Regions from separate parts of the Pseudomonas shahriarae genome, predicted to be linked through region 3. Evidence: predicted binding sites of a transcription regulator. Region 3 holds the regulator's gene; each other region holds the start of a gene.
What was found. Region 3 encodes sigma-54, which starts transcription at its own class of promoters, with help from an activator protein. Its sites were predicted from a motif close to ANTGGCATNNANNTTGCTNT; they were not measured.

Region 1: flgB (flagellar basal body rod protein FlgB) is a predicted target of sigma-54. The motif match lies at 1,788-1,807, and genes of this name have one in related genera.
Region 2: glnK (P-II family nitrogen regulator) is a predicted target of sigma-54. The motif match lies at 1,750-1,769, and genes of this name have one in related genera.

The regions. Positions count from the first base shown of each region.
Region 1 covers NZ_CP077085.1:4,658,310-4,661,554, forward strand. The annotation lists gene flgE (flagellar hook protein FlgE) at 1-109, opposite strand, end outside; gene flgD (flagellar hook assembly protein FlgD) at 141-872, opposite strand; gene flgC (flagellar basal body rod protein FlgC) at 889-1,332, opposite strand; gene flgB (flagellar basal body rod protein FlgB) at 1,336-1,743, opposite strand; gene HU773_RS20700 (hypothetical protein) at 2,052-2,957, opposite strand; gene cheR (protein-glutamate O-methyltransferase CheR) at 3,172-3,245, opposite strand, start outside.
Region 2 covers NZ_CP077085.1:6,042,358-6,045,602, reverse strand. The annotation lists gene HU773_RS27275 (YifB family Mg chelatase-like AAA ATPase) at 1-1,147, opposite strand, end outside; gene HU773_RS27270 (accessory factor UbiK family protein) at 1,296-1,556, opposite strand; gene glnK (P-II family nitrogen regulator) at 1,977-2,315, shown strand; gene HU773_RS27260 (ammonium transporter) at 2,350-3,245, shown strand, end outside.
Region 3 covers NZ_CP077085.1:5,245,151-5,248,395, reverse strand. The annotation lists gene ptsN (PTS IIA-like nitrogen regulatory protein PtsN) at 1-444, opposite strand, end outside; gene hpf (ribosome hibernation-promoting factor, HPF/YfiA family) at 457-762, opposite strand; gene HU773_RS23420 (RNA polymerase factor sigma-54) at 838-2,331, opposite strand; gene lptB (LPS export ABC transporter ATP-binding protein) at 2,516-3,241, opposite strand; gene lptA (lipopolysaccharide transport periplasmic protein LptA) at 3,241-3,245, opposite strand, start outside.

The DNA.
Region 1 (3,245 bases), 590 kb from region 3:
CGCGGGACGACTTGAAACCGGTGGTCGCGACGTTGGCGATGTTATTGCCGGTCACATCCAGTTGTTTGTTGGCCGCATAGAGGCCGCTAAGGCCGATATTAAAAGACATGTTTCTCTCCTCTTGCCGTATTTAGCCGGCTCTATGTACCGATAGTCTGAATTTGCGACAGCTTGATGCTGCCCATGCCGCCAGAAAGATTGAGCAGCATTTCGCCGCCGGTCTGGCTCAAGGTCACGCTGGTGACCGTGGCCGGCAGCGAGGTTTTCAGGGAGACCGAATCACCGGCGTCATTCTTGGTGCTGGCTGCGAAGGTGTAGGTGCCAGAATCAAGCTGCTCGCCCGCTTCGTTTTTACCGTCCCAGATAAAGTCCGACTTGCCGGCGCTCTGGGCGCCCAGCTCGATGGTCTTGACCAGCTTGCCGTCCTTGTCGGTGACCTTGACGGTGACACTGCCCACCGACGCCCCCACGGCAACCGAGCCGGTAAAGCTCTTGCTGGTATCAACCAGGGCCTTGTCGGTTTCAATAATCACCGAGCGCCCTACCAGCGAAGACGCTTGCAGCGCTTGCGACGACTTATAGTTGCCGGTGATGGTGTTCACCGAGTCGTTCAAGGTGTTGATGCCTTCCAGGCTGCTGAACTGCGCCAGTTGGGCCACGAACGCGCCGTTGTCCTGGGGCGACAGCGGGTTCTGGTTCTTCAGCTGGGTGACCAGCAGTTGCAGGAATGCATCCTTGCCCAGGGACTGGTTGCCCGAGGCCGCCTTGGCCGTATCGGCCAGGTTGCCCTGAGTGGACTTGGCATCCTTGACCTTGGAGTCGAACAGACTCTGGACCGTCGAGTTACTCGACACATCGTTAGTGACGGACATGCTTTAGCGCCCCTTATCACTGACCGAGGGTCAGGACCTTCTGCATCATGGCTTTGGCGGTGTTCATCATTTCCGCGTTGGTCTGGAACGAGCGACTGGCGGAAATCATGTCAGCCATTTCCTCGACCACGTTGACGTTGGGGTAGTACACGTAGCCCTTTTCGTTCGCAGCGGGATGATTGGGTTCGTAGCGGGCGTCGAGGTTGCTCTGGTCTTCGACCACACCCAGCACCTGCACGCCCTGGCCGGCAGCATCCTGGCTCTGGAACAACGAGTCGCTGCCGCCGTTCTGACCGGCCTGGAACATGGTGGCGAACACTGGGTGCCGGGCGCGATAGGTCTGGTCGATGCTCGACGACACCGTTTCGGCGTTGGCAATGTTACTGGCGACCGTGTTCAGACGCGTGGTCTGGGCGCTCATGCCACTACCGGCAATATTGAAAACACTGGATAGAGACATGGCTTATTCTCCGCGCAGGGCTGACATCAGCCCTTTGAATTTGCTGTTGAGCAGGGTGAAGCTGGCCTGGAAGTTCACCGAGTTCTCGGCGTAGTTCGATTGTTCCAGCTGCGCGTCGACCGTGTTCTGGTCGATCGACGGCTGCATCGGCGTGCGATACATCAGCGACTCATCGCCACTGCTCAGGCCCTGCGCTTCGATATGACGGTTATTGGTCATGTTCAAGGCGAAGGAGCCGTTCTTGGTCTTGTCGCTCTGTGCGGCGAGCACGGCGGCAAAGTCCAGGTCCCGAGCCTTGTAGTTCGGGGTATCGGCGTTGGCGATGTTGTTAGCCAGGACTTCGGCACGCTGGGCGCGGAAGCCCAGGGCCTGTTCATGGATACCGAGCGCTTTATCGAAGCTGATGCTCATGGCGGAAACCTTTAGGGGCTGACCTGCTTTTCTGTAACAGGGTTATAGCAAGCGCCATGCCAGGTTTTTCAGAGCCCATAAATCAAGGGCTTAGGGAGATATTGCCGGTGGCAATGCCGGAAAAGCGGCAACGCTTGACCGCGAAACGTCAGGAAAGCGGCAATGGGTGTTGCCGTTTTATGCCGGGGAGATAATCGATGGCGTTGCCGCCAGCGATGGCCGGCCGGGACCTTTGGTTGACGATGAGCAACCAAAGGTCTTTTCTTGCAAGGTTTCCACTATCGGCATCACGCGCCTTAAAGGCGCCATCAAGTCAAAAGGATTACGTTTTCCTTAAATACGACGCCGTTTCCGGTCATGGTTCCCCTCTGGACCCTGCCGCCCTTGCTCCCCCAGTGATCCTCTACCCCTCCAACCACCACCATCGAATGGGCCGTACCGGGCCCCGCGACGTCCTTCTCTATGATGCCCAGCCGGCCATTCTGCAGATCACTTACGGTTCCCTGCCGAATATGATCCTTCATGCCCAGCCGGATAAAGGCGTCCTTGGTGTGCTCACCATTGCCAAGGGAGTCCAGGGCCTTGGAAAAGTCATATTTCGAATTTTCATGGTTGGCTTCCTGTGCTTTCTTGGCACTGGTCGCATAGGCCAGGACTGCGGTCTTTTTCATCACAGGATCATTACCTTTAAAGCCGGCATGACGCTCTGCCGCCTCCATCTCCTGGCGAGTCAAATTCACCTCACTCCCGTCCTTCAACGTGATGTGGTAGCCATTCTGGGTTTCCTTCACATCCTTGAAGAGGTCGGTCTCCTTCTTGCCATAGCGCTCCATCATTGCCTTGATGGCTGAAACCGTGGCGCAGTTACCATTTCGCCCTTGAAAAAACCCTGCAAAAACATCCCCGGTATCTTTCCCGGCCTTGAGTCCGGCACGGACTGAATCGCCCCCTCCAAAAGAAGAGAAATCGTTTGTCGGTAGAGAGTCACTGGAGGCAAAAGAGTCGTAGCTAAAAGCCTGTCTCGAAACCCCACTATTGACCGGGGAAAAGCTGATGCTCGGCGCCCCGGACGCCTGAGTGCCAGGCATAGGGCTGGAACCTGCCCACCCCCTTGCCGCCCCTGCGGGGGGATCCTGCACACGCCGCGATTCAATAACCGGATCGAACGCAAAACGTGCACCTCCCGGACGATGCTCTGTCGAAATGTTTCCCATACCCTCCTCCTTCCGGTGAACGTGGCGATAAAGACTTCGCGCCCTCGTCAACACGGCTTACGTTTTGAACGAACGGAACTTGCCCACCCATCCGTGGCGAGCTGAGAAACATAAGTTCCAGAAGGGGGAACATCCCGCGCGCAAAAAAGGGAGACCCTTGCGGGTCTCCCTTGTTTGCACGGCTTGCCGCGTCCTGAAGAACGGGCTCAAACCATCACTTGGCCTGGTAGATAATACCGGGGCTGCACTGCACCATCTGGTAATGATCCGGCAAGCCATTGAGCGCCT
Region 2 (3,245 bases), 800 kb from region 3:
GGTCGATTCGATCCAGCAACGGCCCCGAGAGCTTGTTGCGGTAGCGCTGGATCTGTTCCGGCGTACACCGACAGCGCCCGCTGGGTTCGCCCATATAGCCGCAGGGGCAAGGGTTCATGGCTGCCACCAGTTGAAAACGTGCGGGGAAGCTCACGCGGTCGCGCGCCCGGGAAATCACGATATGCCCGGACTCCAATGGCTCGCGCAGCACCTCCAGCACCTTGCGATCAAATTCCGGCAGTTCATCGAGAAACAACACGCCGTGATGGGCCAGGGTGATTTCCCCAGGTTGTGGCTTCGAGCCGCCGCCCACCAGCGCCGGCCCGGACGCCGAATGGTGCGGCTGACGGAATGGCCGGTGGGGCCAGTGGCTCAACGGTGCGAGGCTGACCACCGACTGAATGGCCGCCACTTCCAGGGCTTCCTGTTCGCTCAAGGGCGGCAGCAGGCCGGGCAGGCGGCTGGCGAGCAAGGTCTTGCCGGTGCCGGGTGGCCCGCTGAACAGCAGGTTGTGGGCACCCGCTGCGGCAATCAGCAATGCGCGCTTGGCGGCAAGTTGGCCCTGCACCTCGCTCAGGTCCGGGTAAGGCTTGTTCAGGTACAGCAGCCCGTCGGACTTGTATGGCTCGATCGGCACCCGTCCATTCAGGTGCGCCACCACTTGCAGCAGATGATCCACTGCAATCACCTTCAATCCGGAGGCCAGGCACGCCTCCTCGGCATTGGCCCTGGGCACGATCACGCTGCGCCCGGCCTTGCGTGCCGCCAGCGCGGCTGGCAACACCCCTTTGACGGCACGCACTTCGCCAGACAGGGCCAGTTCGCCAAGGCATTCAACGTCATCCAACTCCAGCGCCGGTACCTGCACGCTGGCCGCGAGAATCCCCAGGGCAATCGCCAGATCAAAACGCCCGCCGTCCTTGGGCAGGTCGGCGGGCGCCAGGTTGAGGGTGATACGGCGTGCGGGGTATTGCAGCGCGCTGTTGAGAATGGCGCTGCGCACCCGGTCCTTGCTCTCCTTGACCGCGGTCTCCGGCAGGCCCACCAGGGTCAGGGACGGCAAGCCATTGGCCATATGCACTTCGACAGTGACGGCGGGGGCTTCGACGCCGATCTGGGCGCGGCTGTGGACGATGGCGAGGGACATGCTCGTTCCTTGAAAGGGAGGGCCGCGTGCTGCGGTTTTTCAAGGGTAGACGAGGGAGGGTGAGGCGCTGTGTGCAGGTTTTACAGAACGTATCCAGGCGCTGTCATTGCAGGAGCCGGCAAGCCGGCTCCAAGAGGGGACGCGGTGGTTATTCCTGAGGTGGATTCAGCCGCGCTTCCAACTCCGCCACCTTCGCCTCCAGGCTCTCCAGCCGCGCACGGGTGCGGGCCAGGACTACCATCTGGCTGTCGAACTCCTCACGGCTGACCAGGTCCAGCTTGCTGAACCCGCTTTGCAGCAGCGCCTTGAACTGGCTTTCGATTTCATTGCGGGGCAGCGGGGTTTCGCCGCTGAACAGGCGAGAGGCGTGGCCGCTCAGGGCGTCGAGGAGGTCTTTGGGCGCGAGCATGGGAAACATTCCGGAAAACAGTTGGCCGGCAGTGTATCACGCAGCGCCTATAGTCTTTTCAGCGTGGTCTGCGCACGCTTTTCGCGCACTGGGCTGAATGCGGATGCACTGTTTTTGTGCGTATCCAGGCTGCTGCACCGGCCCATTGGTGGGCGTAGACGGGCAACGGATTGATTTCAGTGAGTTTTACGGAGCTGGCAAGGTTTCTGCTTAGACGATCATGACCCATGCACTGATGCAGTCGCTGTGACGAATGCAGTGCGCTGACGGACCAGGGTACATGTTTCGTCACCAACGGTTAGCTGGCGTCGCAAAGGCATTTGCCGAGGCGACGATGCGTTACAAAGCCAGGCACTGCGCTTAGACTTGAGACGGGTTTGTTTTCCTGGGGCAAGTCCACCAATTCGGGAGAGAGTTTTCATGAAGCTAGTCACTGCCATCATCAAGCCGTTCAAGTTGGACGATGTACGCGAGTCACTGTCCGAGATCGGCGTGCAGGGCATTACCGTCACTGAGGTCAAAGGCTTCGGTCGGCAGAAGGGTCATACCGAGCTGTATCGCGGCGCGGAATACGTAGTCGATTTCCTGCCGAAGGTGAAGATTGATGTCGCCATTGACGACAAGGATCTTGATCGGGTTATCGAGGCGATAACCAAGGCAGCCAACACCGGCAAGATCGGTGACGGCAAGATCTTCGTGGTCAATCTGGAACAGGCTATTCGCATCCGTACCGGCGAAACCGATACCGACGCAATCTAAGCCGCCAAACCCCAACGCCCCAGGAGAAAACAATATGACTCTGCGTAAATTCGCAGGGCTAGGAGCCCTGTTGTCCATCGTAATGCCCAGCCTGGCCATGGCGGCAGACGAAGTGGCGGCTCCAGTCCTCAATTCCGGCGACACTGCCTGGATGCTGACAGCCACCGCACTGGTGCTGTTCATGACCATCCCTGGCCTGGCGCTGTTCTACGGCGGCATGGTCCGCTCCAAAAACATTCTTTCTGTGATGATGCAGTGCTTCGCCATTACTGGTCTGATCAGCATCCTGTGGGTCGTCTACGGCTACAGCATCGCGTTCGACACCACGGGCATGGAACAGGGCGTCGTTAACTTCAACTCGTTCTTCGGCGGCATGGGCAAGGCGTTCCTGGCGGGTGTCACACCGTCCAGCATCACTGGGCCTGCGGCGCTGTTCCCGGAAGCGGTGTTCATCACCTTCCAGATGACCTTCGCGATCATCACCCCGGCGCTGATTGTCGGTGCGTTCGCCGAGCGCATGAAGTTCTCCGCCATGCTGCTGTTCATGGCCATCTGGTTCACCCTGGTCTATGCGCCGATCGCGCACATGGTCTGGAGCGGCAACGGCGGCCTGATGTGGGACTGGGGCGTGCTGGACTTCGCTGGCGGCACCGTGGTGCACATCAACGCCGGTGTGGCTGGCCTGGTGGCGTGCATCGTGCTCGGCAAGCGTAAAGGCTACCCGACCACCCCAATGGCCCCGCACAACCTGGGCTACACCCTGATCGGCGCGGCGATGCTGTGGATCGGCTGGTTCGGCTTCAACGCCGGCTCCGCTGCTGCGGCCAACGGCACGGCCGGCATGGCGATGCTGGTGACTCAGATCGCCACTGCTGCTGCGGCACTGGGCTGGATGTTCGCCGAGTGGATCACCCACGGCAAGCCAAGCGC
Region 3 (3,245 bases):
CAGGACAACCTGATACAGCGCTTCATTGGTGCTGGCGCTACGCAGTTTCTTACGTACTTCGTCACGGTCAAGCATGCTGGCGATCTGCCGGAGCAGTTCCAGGTGTGCATCGGTGGCCGCTTCCGGGACCAGCAGGACGAACAGCAGGTCAACCGGGGCGCCGTCGATAGCGTCGAAATCAGTGGGGGCGTCCAGGTGCAACAGGGCGCTCACCGGTGTTTCACAGCCTTTTAGGCGGCAATGAGGAATAGCGATGCCGTTGCCAAAACCGGTCGAACCGAGTTTTTCACGAGCAATCAGAGCCTCGTATACATCTTGCATCACCAGCTCAGGCACTTCGCGGCTGATCAGGTTGGCAATCTGTTCGAGGGCTTTCTTTTTACTGCCACCCGGCGCGTTCACGAGTGAACGGCCGGGGGTCAGGATGGTTTCAAGTCGAATCATGGGTGGGGAGTGTTAGCGGCCTGTGCCTTGAAGAAGGCTCTGCTGCTTTTCCTTATGCTTTTTGATTTGGCGATCCAGCTTGTCGGTCAGGTCGTCAATGGCGGCATACATGTCTGAATGCTCTGCATTGGCGACTACTTCCCCGCCGGGTATACGCAAGGTGGCTTCGATTTTCTGCTTCAGCTTTTCGACAGACATGATGACTTGCACATTGGTGATCTTGTCGAAATGCCCCTCAATTCGTTTGAGTTTCTCGCTGATGTAGGCGCGCAGCGGTTCGGTCACTTCCAGTTGGTGTCCACTGATGTTGACTTGCATACAGCTTCTCCTTCGTTGCCAGTGCATAAAGCGGCGGGTAGGAGTACCCGCCACTGGAACGCTATGGCCCGCCCGTCACATCAATCGCTTACGCTCGCTGGAAGGCGCGATCCCAAGGGACTCGCGGTACTTGGCGACGGTTCGACGGGCGACCTGAATGCCTTGTGCCTCCAGTAAACCAGCGATCTTGCTGTCACTCAACGGCTTTTTCTGATTTTCCGCCGCAACCAGTTTTTTGATGATCGCGCGGATCGCCGTGGACGAGCATTCACCGCCTTCGGAGGTGCTGACGTGGCTGGAGAAAAAGTATTTCAGCTCATATATACCCCGTGGGGTATGCATGAATTTTTGGGTGGTGACCCGGGAAATGGTCGATTCGTGCATGCCCACTGCTTCGGCAATGTCATGCAGCACCAACGGTTTCATCGCCTCGTCGCCATATTCCAGGAAGCCGCGCTGATGCTCGACGATCTGGGTGGCCACTTTCATCAGGGTCTCGTTGCGGCTTTGCAGGCTCTTGATGAACCAGCGAGCCTCCTGCAACTGATTGCGCATGAAGGTGTTGTCGGCGCTGGTGTCGGCCCGGCGTACAAAACCTGCGTATTGCGGGTTGACCCGCAGGCGCGGCACTGATTCCTGGTTCAGCTCCACCAGCCAGCGCTCGTTGTCCTTGCGCACGATCACGTCGGGGACGACATACTCGGCTTCGCTGGACTCGATCTGCGAGCCGGGACGCGGGTTGAGGCTCTGTACCAGTTCGATGATCTGGCGCAGGTCATCTTCCTTGAGCTTCATCCGACGCATCAACTGGCTGTAGTCGCGGCTGCCCAGCAGGTCGATATAGTCGGTGACCAGGCGTTGGGCTTCGGCCAGCCACGGTGTCTTGGCGGGCAGTTGGCGCAGTTGCAGCAACAGGCACTCGCTGAGGTTGCGCGCGCCGATGCCGGCGGGCTCGAACTGCTGGATGCGGTGCAGGACCGCCTCGATTTCGTCCAGCTCGATGTCCAGTTCCGGGTCGAAAGCCTCGAGGATTTCTTCGAGGGTCTCGTCCAGATAGCCCTGATTGTTGATGCAGTCGATCAGGGTCACCGCGATCAAGCGATCGGTGTCGGACATCGGGGCAAGGTTCAGTTGCCACAGCAAGTGGCTCTGCAGGCTTTCGCCGACGGAGGTGCGGGTGGTGAAGTCCCACTCGTCATCGTCGTTGCTGGGCAGGCTGCTGGCGCTGGTCTGGTAGACATCTTCCCAGGCCGTATCCACCGGCAGTTCATTGGGAATACGTTCGTTCCATTCGCCTTCTTCCAGGTTATCCACCGTGGGTGCGGTTTCCTGGTAGGACGGCTCCTGGACGTCGGGATTGGGTTTTTGCTCTATGTTGTCGGCCAGTGGGTCGGCATTATCGAAGTCGTCGCCTTCTTCCTGGCGTTCGAGCATCGGGTTGGACTCCAGGGCCTCCTGGATTTCCTGTTGCAGGTCCAGGGTCGACAATTGGAGCAGGCGGATGGCCTGTTGCAGCTGCGGTGTCATCGTCAGCTGCTGGCCCATTCTCAGGACTAGCGATGGTTTCATGGCAGGGGCTTAACACCTTATTCGCCGGCGCAATGCGCCATCCACGACAGGGCGCGTGAGCGCCAAACATAAGCAAATTATATGCCTGATATCGGGGGCTTTGCCTAGAGCGCGGTAACAATAAAAACAATAAGGTTTTTATTGACTCCCGCGCCTGATGGCGAATGTCCTGACACCCCAGTGTTTACAGGCGGAACTCGTGCCCCAGATACACTTCCTTGACCAGTTCGTTGGCCAGGATGGTGGCGGAGTCGCCTTCGGCAATCAGTTGGCCGTCGTTGACGATATACGCGGTTTCGCAGATATCCAGGGTCTCACGCACGTTGTGGTCGGTGATCAGCACGCCGATCCCCTTGGCCTTGAGGTGATGGATGATCTGCTTGATGTCGCCTACCGAAATCGGGTCGACACCGGCGAAGGGTTCGTCCAGCAGGATGAACTTCGGTGCGGTGGCCAGGGCGCGGGCGATTTCCACGCGGCGACGCTCGCCGCCGGACAGGCTCATGCCGAGGTTGTCGCGAATATGGTTGATGTGGAACTCCTGCAGCAGGCTTTCCAGTTCCTGGCGGCGTCCGTCGCGATCCAGTTCCTTGCGGGTTTCCAGGATCGCCATGATGTTGTCGGACACTGACAGTTTGCGGAAGATCGACGCCTCCTGGGGGAGATAGCCGATACCGGCCCGCGCACGGCCGTGCATGGGCTGGTGGCTGACGTCCAGGTCGTCGATCAATACACGGCCCTGGTCCGCCTGGACCAGGCCGACGATCATGTAGAAGCAGGTGGTCTTGCCGGCACCATTGGGGCCAAGCAGGCCGACGATCTGGCCGCTGTCGATCGACAGGCTGACGTCGCGCACGACCTGACGGCTTTTATAGGCCTTGGCCAGATGCTGGGCTTTCAGGGTTGCCATTACT